Regions from separate parts of the Aeromonas salmonicida genome, predicted to be linked through region 1. Evidence: predicted binding sites of a transcription regulator. Region 1 holds the regulator's gene; the other holds the start of a gene.
The links. Region 1 encodes NrdR, which represses ribonucleotide reductase genes. Its sites were predicted from a motif close to CACNNTATANNGTG; they were not measured.
Positions count from the first base shown of each region.

Region 2: the regulator NrdR is predicted to act here: its motif matches at 1,442-1,455, upstream of nrdA (class 1a ribonucleoside-diphosphate reductase subunit alpha).

Region 1 is NZ_CP110645.1:1,122,174-1,127,150, reverse strand. Features, by position in the region: gene ONZ54_RS05565 (S1 family peptidase) at 1-5, shown strand, start outside; gene ribBA (bifunctional 3,4-dihydroxy-2-butanone-4-phosphate synthase/GTP cyclohydrolase II) at 58-1,167, opposite strand; gene ribE1 (riboflavin synthase E1) at 1,311-1,964, opposite strand; gene ribD (bifunctional diaminohydroxyphosphoribosylaminopyrimidine deaminase/5-amino-6-(5-phosphoribosylamino)uracil reductase RibD) at 2,020-3,129, opposite strand; gene nrdR (transcriptional regulator NrdR) at 3,204-3,653, opposite strand; gene ONZ54_RS05540 (NIPSNAP family protein) at 3,787-4,119, opposite strand; gene ONZ54_RS05535 (ParB N-terminal domain-containing protein) at 4,187-4,615, opposite strand; gene glyA (serine hydroxymethyltransferase) at 4,725-4,977, opposite strand, start outside.
Region 2 is NZ_CP110645.1:2,318,195-2,323,171, reverse strand. Features, by position in the region: gene ubiG (bifunctional 2-polyprenyl-6-hydroxyphenol methylase/3-demethylubiquinol 3-O-methyltransferase UbiG) at 1-314, shown strand, start outside; gene ONZ54_RS11110 (HAD family hydrolase) at 314-1,000, shown strand; gene nrdA (class 1a ribonucleoside-diphosphate reductase subunit alpha) at 1,556-3,823, shown strand; gene nrdB (class Ia ribonucleoside-diphosphate reductase subunit beta) at 3,904-4,977, shown strand, end outside.

The DNA of each region.
Region 1 (4,977 bases):
GCTAAGGCAAAACAATAAGGGATGACCGAGGTCATCCCTTATTTCATGGCATCAGGCTTATTCGCCTACGTATTCCACCACTTCCAAACCGAAACCACCCAGAGCGTGGTATTTCTTCGGTGAGCTCAAGAGCCGCATCTTGCCAACCCCCAGGGTCTTGAGGATCTGGGAGCCGACACCGACCCGACGCGAAGTACCCTGCCACTTGGCCCCTTCCGGTTGCAGCCCCTTGTCGGCGGCCTCGAAGCCCTTGACCCGCGCCAGCAACTCGGCGCCGTGGGCCTCGGCCCCCAGGATCACCAGCACGCCGCCTTCCTGGGCGATGCGGGCCATGGATTTGGGCAAGGGCCAGCTGCGGGCAGCATGGCGGTCGGTCAACAGCAGATCGCTCAGCACATCGTGCAGGTGTACCCGCACCAGGGTTGGCTGCTCGGTCTGGATGTCGCCTTTCTTCAGGGCGAAGTGCACCTGGTTGTCGATGGTGTCGCGGAAAGTAATGAGGTCGAACTCGCCAAACTCGGTGGGCAGTTTGCACTCGGCCACCTTCTCCACCGTGGTCTCGTGCTGGTTGCGGTACTCGATGAGGTCGGCGATGGTGCCGAGCTTGATGCCATGCTGCTCGGCGAACACTTCCAGATCCGGACGACGGGCCATGGAGCCATCCTCGTTGAGGATCTCTACGATGACGGAAGCGGCCTCGTAACCGGCAAGACGGGCCAGATCGCAACCCGCTTCGGTGTGACCTGCACGGGTCAGCACACCACCATCCTGCGCCATCAGCGGGAAGATGTGGCCCGGCTGCACCAGGTCGGCGGCCTTGGCATCGGGCGCTACGGCGGCCTGTACTGTGACGGCGCGATCCGCCGCCGAAATACCTGTGGTCACCCCCTCGGCCGCTTCGATGGTCACGGTGAAGGCAGTGGAGAACTGGGCATTGTTGCGATCAACCATCAGCGGCAGCGCCAGCTGCTTGCAGCGATCCCGGGTCAAGGTCAGGCAGATGAGGCCACGGCCGTAACGGGCCATGAAGTTGATATCCTCCGGGCGGACACAGGAGGCGGCCATGATGAGGTCCCCTTCGTTCTCCCTGTCTTCGTCATCCATCAGGATCACCATCTTGCCAGCCTTGATATCGGCAATGATTTCCTGGGTTGTGCTCAGCGCCATGGGCTACTCCATCAACTTGCTTCGGGGATTGAGCCCGGAGGCTCACTTTGATACAGAATTATGTTGCTCTAGATGGGGGCTCTGGGCCCCATTTCAATCAGAGCGGGATCACAGAAAATCGTTTTGGTCAGCTGTTTCGCCACTTACAGGAAACCGGACTGGGCCAGTTTCTCCAGGGTCAGGCTGGAGGTAGCAGCGTCCTGCGCCTTGCCTTGCATCAGCCGCTCCAGATAACGGGCTATCTGATCCACCTCGAGATTCACGTGATGACCCGGTTTCCAGCGGGCTATGGTGGTCTCCTGGGCGGTGTGCGGCACTATGGTGAGGCGAAACAAGTCCCCCTGCACGGCATTGACCGTCAGGCTGATGCCATCTACCGCGATCGACCCCTTCTCGGCGATGTAGCGAGAGAGTTCCGCCGGTGCCTTGATCCAGTATTCGATGGCGCGGCCGCTGCTGGACTTGCTCTTCACCTCACCCACCCCGTCCACATGACCGGAGACCAGATGGCCGCCAAGCCGGGAGGTCGGCATCAAGGCCTTCTCCAGATTGACGGGATCGCCGACTTTGGCCGCGGCGAAGCCGGTACGGGACAGGGTTTCCAGCGACACATCGGCGGTGTAACTCTTGTCGCCAAGACCAATCACGGTCAGGCAGACGCCATTGGTGGCAATGGAGTCGCCCAGCTTGACGTCGCCAAAATCCAGCGTCGGCGCGTGAACTGTGAGGGCCATGTCCTCGCCTTGGCGGCGCAGCGCGGCAAGGGTTCCCACCGCTTCGATAATTCCGGTAAACATGCAGATCACCTTGATGATGACGGGGCCGGTTCGGCCCCCGATAACGATTGGAAAATCAGGCTATCCTGGCGGTGATGCGGATATCCTGTCCCACCAGCCGCACATCCTTGATGCAGAGCTTGGGCGCCTGGAAAAGACGGGTGAGCGCTGGCAGATGGAACAGGCCACGCCCCTCATCACCCATCAGTTTCGGCGCCTGATAAAGCACCAGCTCATCCACCAGCCCCTTGTCCAGCAAGGCACCGCAAAGCCTGGGGCCGGCTTCCACCAGCACGGAATTGATGTTCCGCTTGGCCAGCAGCATAAAGAGGCTGACCAGATCCAGCTTGCCATCCAGCAGGGGCAGCTCCAGTTGCTGCACCCATTCAGGCCAGTCGCCAGCCGCCTTGTGACGGGCCAGCAAGACAGGGCCTGTGCTCTGGAACAGGGGCAAGTCCGGGGTCAGCAGGTTCTGGGAATCGACGATGACCCGCAGAGGCTGGCGCAGCGTCTCTTTGGCATAAGTGGCCTTGAGAGAAGGGGGCAGCTCATCCCAACGCACCGTCAGGGAGGCGCCATCGGCCAGCACGGTTGCGGCGCTGGAGAGCACGGCGTCGTGACCGGCGCGCAGCCGCTGCACATCGGCACGGGCCAGGGGGCCCGTTATCCACTGACTCTCGCCGCTTGCCATGGCGGTGCGGCCATCGAGGCTGGCACCGAGTTTGACGGTCACCAGCGGAAAAGCGGTACGCATCCGCTTGAAGAAGCCCGGATTGAGCGCCTCGGCTTCGCTCGACAGCAAGCCAAAATCGGTCTTGATGCCCGCTTCCGACAACATCCGCAGACCACGCCCGCCCACCTCGGGGTTGGGATCGACCATGGCCGCCACCACCCGGGTCACCCCGGCCTTGATCAGCGCCTCGGCGCAAGGGGGGGTACGTCCATGATGGGAGCAGGGCTCCAGGGTCACATAAGCGGTCGCACCACGGGCTTCGTCACCGGCCTCATGCAGGGCATAGATCTCTGCATGGGGTTCTCCGGCTCGTTTGTGCCATCCCTCGCCGACCACAACGCCGGCTTTCACCAACACGGCGCCGACACAGGGATTGGGGGCCGTGGTATAGCGGCCACGGCGGGCCAGTTCAAGGGCCCGATTCATCCATTGGTAATCATCTTGACTAAACATCTGGGCTCCCGTTCAAAGCGAGAAAATGGGCGTTGTAGGTTCGATTAGCGCAGCGTAACCGGACATTGGGAAGCTTATTTCTCCAGCTTGGCGATCTCTTCGCCGAACTCGCGGATGTCCTCGAAGCTGCGATAGACGGAGGCAAAACGGATATAGGCGACCTTGTCCAGGCTCTTGAGCTCATCCATCACCAGATTACCCACCAGCTGGGAGGCGACTTCGCGCTCACCGGTGGCTCGCAGGCAGGACTTGATATGGTTGACCCCCTTTTCGATGGCTTCCATGCTCACGGGTCGCTTCTCCAGCGCCCGCAGGATGCCACCACGCAGCTTCTCTTCATTGAAGGGCTCGCGGGAGCCGTTGGACTTGATGACACGGGGCATCACCAGCTCGGCCATCTCGAAGGTGGTGAAGCGCTCGTGACAGAGCAGGCACTCACGACGGCGGCGTACCTGATGGCCTTCTGCCACCAGACGGGAATCGATCACCTTGGTATCAACCGCACTACAGAAAGGGCAATGCATCGGACCTCCGGCGTTAACAAACAGGGCACCTGACCACAGGGGCAGGATCTTGGCGGGCCAGTGTAGCACGGCCATCCAAAACCGGTAAAAGCCCAGAAAAACAATATGTCACCGTCTATATTCCTTAAACACTTCAGAGGGTGCGAAGTCCGTCTATGGCCGTTGCAGGCAAGCTGATGACGGTATTTGCATCCGTTTCGATCAGCGCAACAATGGCGTCTCTCGGGCCTTCTCGCCAAGCATCCGTTGCATAGAATGCCGCCTGGGAAGCGCTCAGATGCGCAAGATCATCGTATGCCCGCATCAGAAAATAGGCATCCGGATCATGCAGGGAGGGACCGTGGCTCACCACATCCATCCCCCATTTACGGTGCAGTGGCATGCTCTGCTCGGTCACCAGCGCATGAAACGCGGCGCGGCTCCCCGCCTTGAGCCGATAACTGCGGATTTCCAGCACTCTCTTCATCGCACTTTCTCCAGCTAAAAAAATACCGCCAGCAAGGCGATATTTAACCCTTCAGTCAAGCTTGAGCTCAGTCGTCATAGGGCAAGTCGTCGGGCTCACAACCTGCGTGGTCGGGTACCGGATCTTGCGCAAACTGCACCGCATCAATGTGAGTGTGCCCCTCTATCAATGCCTTGCACACCCTGTGCATGCCATCCATGACCCGACCTGCACTATCCAGAATGATGGGATAGGCAAGGGAAGCACTGGCAATCAACTGACAATGCTCGGCTATGCTGCGCACCGTGGGTCTGACCACGCCGTGTCCGTACCAGTGATCGGTATCCAGTTCGGCAATCTGCACCAATGGCACAGCTTGCACCGGCAAACCTTGGCTCAACCGCACCAGACGCCGTACATCCCATGCCAGCAGCCCCTCCGGACTATCGCGAAAATGGTACTGGGCACGGATGGACACGATCAGAGCGTCATCTGTGATACCGGGCTGGGCTGGCATTATGCCTCCTATGTCTGCTGCACAAGCTCGGCGCCCATGGCGGGGCCGAAACAGAAAAAACAATGCCACCCGCAGGTGGCATTGGTCTCAAACCAGCATGGCTGGTGTATCAGGCATAAACCGGGAAACGACGGCAGATATCCAGCACCTTTTCGCGGGTGTTGGCCAGCACTTCGTCGTTGTCATGGTTGTCCAGCACGTCACAGATCCAGTTGGTCAGATGGATGGACTCTGCTTCCTTGAAACCGCGGCGGGTGATGGCCGGGGTACCGATCCGCACACCTGAGGTGACGAACGGGGAACGCGGGTCGTTCGGCACCGAGTTCTTGTTGACTGTGATGTTGGCTTTGCCAAGAGCGGCA
Region 2 (4,977 bases), 1.2 Mb from region 1:
CGGTGCTGCGCGCCATCGCCACCCTGGTGCGCCCGGGCGGACGGGTGTTCATCTCCACCATCAACCGCAATCCGAAAGCCTATCTGATGATGATCATCGGCGCCGAATACCTGATGAAGATGGTCCCCAAAGGTACCCACGATCACAAGAAGTTCATCACCCCCGCCGAGCTGTGTCGTATGGGTGAAGCAGCAGGCCTCTTGGTACGGGACATGAGCGGGGTGCACTACGCGCCGCTCTCCAACCAGTTCAAGCTTGGCAAGAACGTCGACGTCAACTACATGGTGGAGTTCATCCGCCCGGAGCATGGCTGATGATCGATAACACGCCGGTACCACTGCGCTGTGTGCTGTTTGACCTGGATGGCACCTTGCTCGATACGGCGCCGGACTTGGGCGCCGCCGTCAACCATGTGCTGGTGAGCGAAGGCTTTGCGCCGCTCTCTGACGCCATCATCCGACAGACCACCTCCCATGGCGCGCTCGGACTGCTCAAGGCGGGGCTTGGCGATGAGCTGCTCGAAGAGCTGGGGGCCACTCGCCTGCGCACCGCCCTGCTCGACTACTACGCGGCGAACCTCTGCGTCGGCACTCGACCCTATGAGGGGATGGTGGATCTCATCGAGTGGCTGGACGAACGTGCCCTGCCCTGGGGCATAGTCACCAACAAGCCGGGCTTTCTCACCGAACCGCTGCTGGCCGCCTTGCCCGAGCTTGCCAGTTGCGGCGTGACTGTGAGTGCCGACACCCTGCCGGTGCGCAAGCCCGACCCTGCTCCCATGTACTTTGCCTGTGAACAGTTGGGGGTCGACGCCGCCCACTGCCTCTATGTGGGGGATCACGTGCGTGACATAGAGGCGGGCCGCAATGCGGGCATGCGCACCGCCGTGGCGGGCTGGGGTTATCTGAGTGATGACGAGGATCCCGCCGACTGGGGTGCGGATCTGCACTTCGATACCGTGCAGGCCCTGCACCACTGGCTGCGTTACGAGCTGAGCTAATCCTGTTTGCCGCCAGACAGCCAGATTGATGGATCATAAAGGCAGCTTTATCGCCAATCGGTGGCCAGATGAGCACGATTGGCGACCGTTGCAGGCACAAGGATGAGACCAGGGGAGGTCCGGATTGATCTCCCTTTTTTGCCGTTTGGCAACCGCCAACAGACTGGGACAGGACACCTTTTGACCCTTGCTGCACAAGGGATAACCAGACTGAATTTGCTAGTAAAAACACCCCGTTTTCGCAAGCAAAAAAAGTTATTTAAATTTTCCATGTTCGATCATCAGACTTGCATTTACCGGATCGGACGCATGAAAACCCACTCACTGTGAGCGTCCACTAACATGGGTCTCGACACCCACAATTTATCCACAGCTAATGCCTTATCCACAGATTGCAAAGCGAGGGCGACCTCACTATCTTGTAGCTCGAACTCAAAATAACACTATATCTTGTGATTCATCGCACAATACGCCCCCACCTCCCGCAGCCGTTCACGGCGCCGAGGCCAGCGCAGTGCGATGGTTTTTCGGGAATCAACTGAAGGTCATCAGCCAATGAACTTGTTTGTGACGAAGCGTAACGGCCACAAAGAACCCATCGATCTGGATAAAATTCACCGCGTGCTGGACTGGGCCGCCGAAGGGCTCGACAACGTGTCGGTCTCTCAGGTGGAACTCAAGTCCCACATCCAGTTCTATGACGGTATCCGTACCGCCGATATCCACGAAACCGTCATCAAGGCCACTGCTGACCTGATCTCCGAGCAAAGTCCGGATTACCAGTACATGGCTGCCCGTCTGGCCATCTTCCACCTGCGCAAGAAAGCCTACGGCCAGTTCGAGCCGCCCCACCTCTACCAGCACGTCGCCCGTCTGGTAGACATGGGCAAATATGACAAGCACCTGCTGACCGACTACACCCAGGCGGAATTCGAGGAGCTCAACGAGCACCTGGATCACTGGCGTGACATGAACTTCTCCTACGCCGCCGTCAAGCAGCTGGAAGGCAAGTACCTGGTGCAGAACCGCGTCACCGGCGAGATCTACGAGAGCCCGCAGTTCCTCTACATACTGGTAGCGGCCTGCCTCTTCTCCAAGTATCCGAAAGATACCCGTCTGAGCTACATCAAGCGTTTCTATGATGCGGTGTCGACCTTCAAAATTTCGCTGCCGACCCCCATCATGAGCGGTGTGCGTACCCCGACCCGTCAGTTCAGCTCCTGCGTACTGATCGAGTGCGATGACAGCCTGGATTCCATCAATGCCACCGCCAGCGCCATCGTCCGTTATGTCTCCCAGCGCGCCGGCATCGGCATCAACGCCGGTCGCATCCGTGGTCTGGGCAGCCCCATCCGTGGCGGCGAAGCCTTCCACACCGGCTGCATCCCCTTCTACAAGTACTTCCAGACTGCGGTCAAATGCTGCTCCCAGGGCGGCGTACGCGGTGGTGCGGCCACCCTCTTCTACCCGCTGTGGCACACCGAAGTGGAAAGCCTGCTGGTACTGAAAAACAACCGCGGCGTGGAAGAGAACCGGGTCCGTCACATGGACTACGGCGTGCAGATCAACAAGCTGATGTACCAGCGCCTGATCAAGGGCGGCGACATCACTCTGTTCTCCCCGTCCGATGCCCCTGGCCTGTACGATGCGTTCTTTGCGGATCAGGACAAGTTCGAAGCGCTCTACGTCAAGTACGAGCAGGACCCGGCCATTCGCAAGAAGACCATCAAGGCTGTCGATCTCTTCTCCCTGATGATGCAGGAGCGCGCAGGCACCGGTCGTATCTACATCCAGAACGTGGATCACTGCAACACCCACAGCCCGTTCGATCCAAGCGTGGCGCCAGTACGCCAGTCCAACCTCTGCCTCGAGATTGCACTGCCCACCAAGCCGCTCAACAACGTGGATGACGAAGAGGGCGAAATTGCCCTGTGCACCCTGTCTGCCTTCAACCTCGGCGCCATCGAGAAGCTGGAAGATCTGGAAGAGATGGCGGATCTCGCCGTGCGCGCCCTGGATGCCCTGCTCGACTATCAGGACTACCCGCTCAAGGCCGCCCAGAAAGGCAGCATGAACCGTCGCACCCTGGGCATTGGCGTCATCAACTACGCCTACTACCTGGCCAAGAACGGCGCCCGTTACTCCGATGGCTCCGGTCTGGCGCTGACCCACCGCACCTTCGAGGCGATCCAGTTCTACCTGCTGAAGGCCTCCGTGCAGCTGGCCCGCGAATTCGGCCCCTGCCCGGCGTTCAACGAGACCACCTATGCCCAGGGCATTTTGCCCATCGATACCTATAAAAAGGATCTCGACAACCTGTGCAACGAGCCGCTGCACCTGGACTGGGAAACCTTGCGTGAAGAGATAAAGACAGTGGGTCTGCGCAACTCCACCCTGACCGCCCTGATGCCGAGCGAGACTTCCAGCCAGATCTCCAACGCCACCAACGGCATAGAGCCGCCGCGCGGCCTAGTCTCGGTCAAGGCATCCAAGGATGGCATTCTCAAACAGGTGGTGCCCGAGTATCATCGCCTGAAAGATCAATACGAATTGCTCTGGAAGCAACCGAGCGTCGATGGCTATCTGCAGCTGGTCGGTATCATGCAGAAGTTTGTGGATCAGGCGATCTCCGCCAACACCAACTACGACCCCGCCCGTTTCGAAGGCAACAAGGTACCGATGAAACAGTTGCTCAAGGATCTGCTGACCGCTTACAAATACGGCCTCAAGACCCTCTACTATCACAACACCCGTGATGGTGCGGATGACGCACAAGCCGATATGCAAGATGACGGTTGTGCCGGTGGGGCTTGTAAAATATAAGCCATTGCAAGATCTGACAACCGGGCGGGAGCGACAAGCTCCCGCTCTCCTGTTTATCCATTCAATACATTCTGGTAACCATGGCCTATTCAACTTTCTGCCAAACCCAAAACGACCAGCTCAAAGAGCCGATGTTTTTTGGCCAATCGGTCAATGTGGCCCGTTATGATCAACAAAAACACGAAGTCTTTGAACGGCTGATCGAGAAGCAGCTCTCCTTCTTCTGGCGCCCGGAAGAGGTGGATGTCTCCCACGACCGCATCGACTATCAGGCGTTGCCGCCCCACGAGCAACACATCTTCATCTCCAACCTGAAGTACCAGACCCTGCTGGATTCCATCCAGGGTCGCAGCCCGAACGTGGCGCTGCTGCCGCTGGTCTCCATTCCGGAGCTGGAAACCTGGATCGAGACCTGGGCCTTCTCGGAGACCATCCACTCTCGCTCCTACACCCACATCATTCGCAATATCGTCAACAACCCGGGTCAGGTGTTCGATGACATAGTGACCAACGAGCAGATCCTCAAACGCGCTGGCTCCATCAGCTGCTTCTACGATGACCTGATTGAAGCGACCGCGCTCTACAATCTGCACGGTGAAGGGACCCACAGCGTCGCCGGACAGATGCGCACCATCACACTGCGCGAGCTGAAGAAGAAGCTCTATCTGTGCCTGATGAGCGTCAATGCCCTGGAGGCAATTCGCTTCTACGTCAGCTTCGCCTGCTCCTTTGCCTTCGCCGAGCGCGAATTGATGGAAGGCAACGCCAAGATCATCAAGATGATCGCCCGTGACGAAGCACTGCACCTGACCGGCACCCAGCATATGCTGAACCTGATGCGCACCGGCCAGGATGACCCCGAGATGGCCGAGATTGCCGCCGAGTGCGAGCAAGCCTGCTTCGAGATCTTCAAGGAAGCAGCCATTCAGGAGAAAGAGTGGGCAGAGTACCTGTTCCAGGACGGCTCCATGATCGGCCTGAACAAAGACATCCTCTGCCAATACGTGGAGTACATCACCAACCTGCGCATGAACGCGGTCAGTCTGCAGCCAGCCTTTGCCGGCGCAAAGCAAAACCCGATCCCCTGGATCAACACCTGGCTGTCGTCCGACAACGTGCAGGTTGCCCCGCAGGAAGTGGAAGTGAGCTCCTAC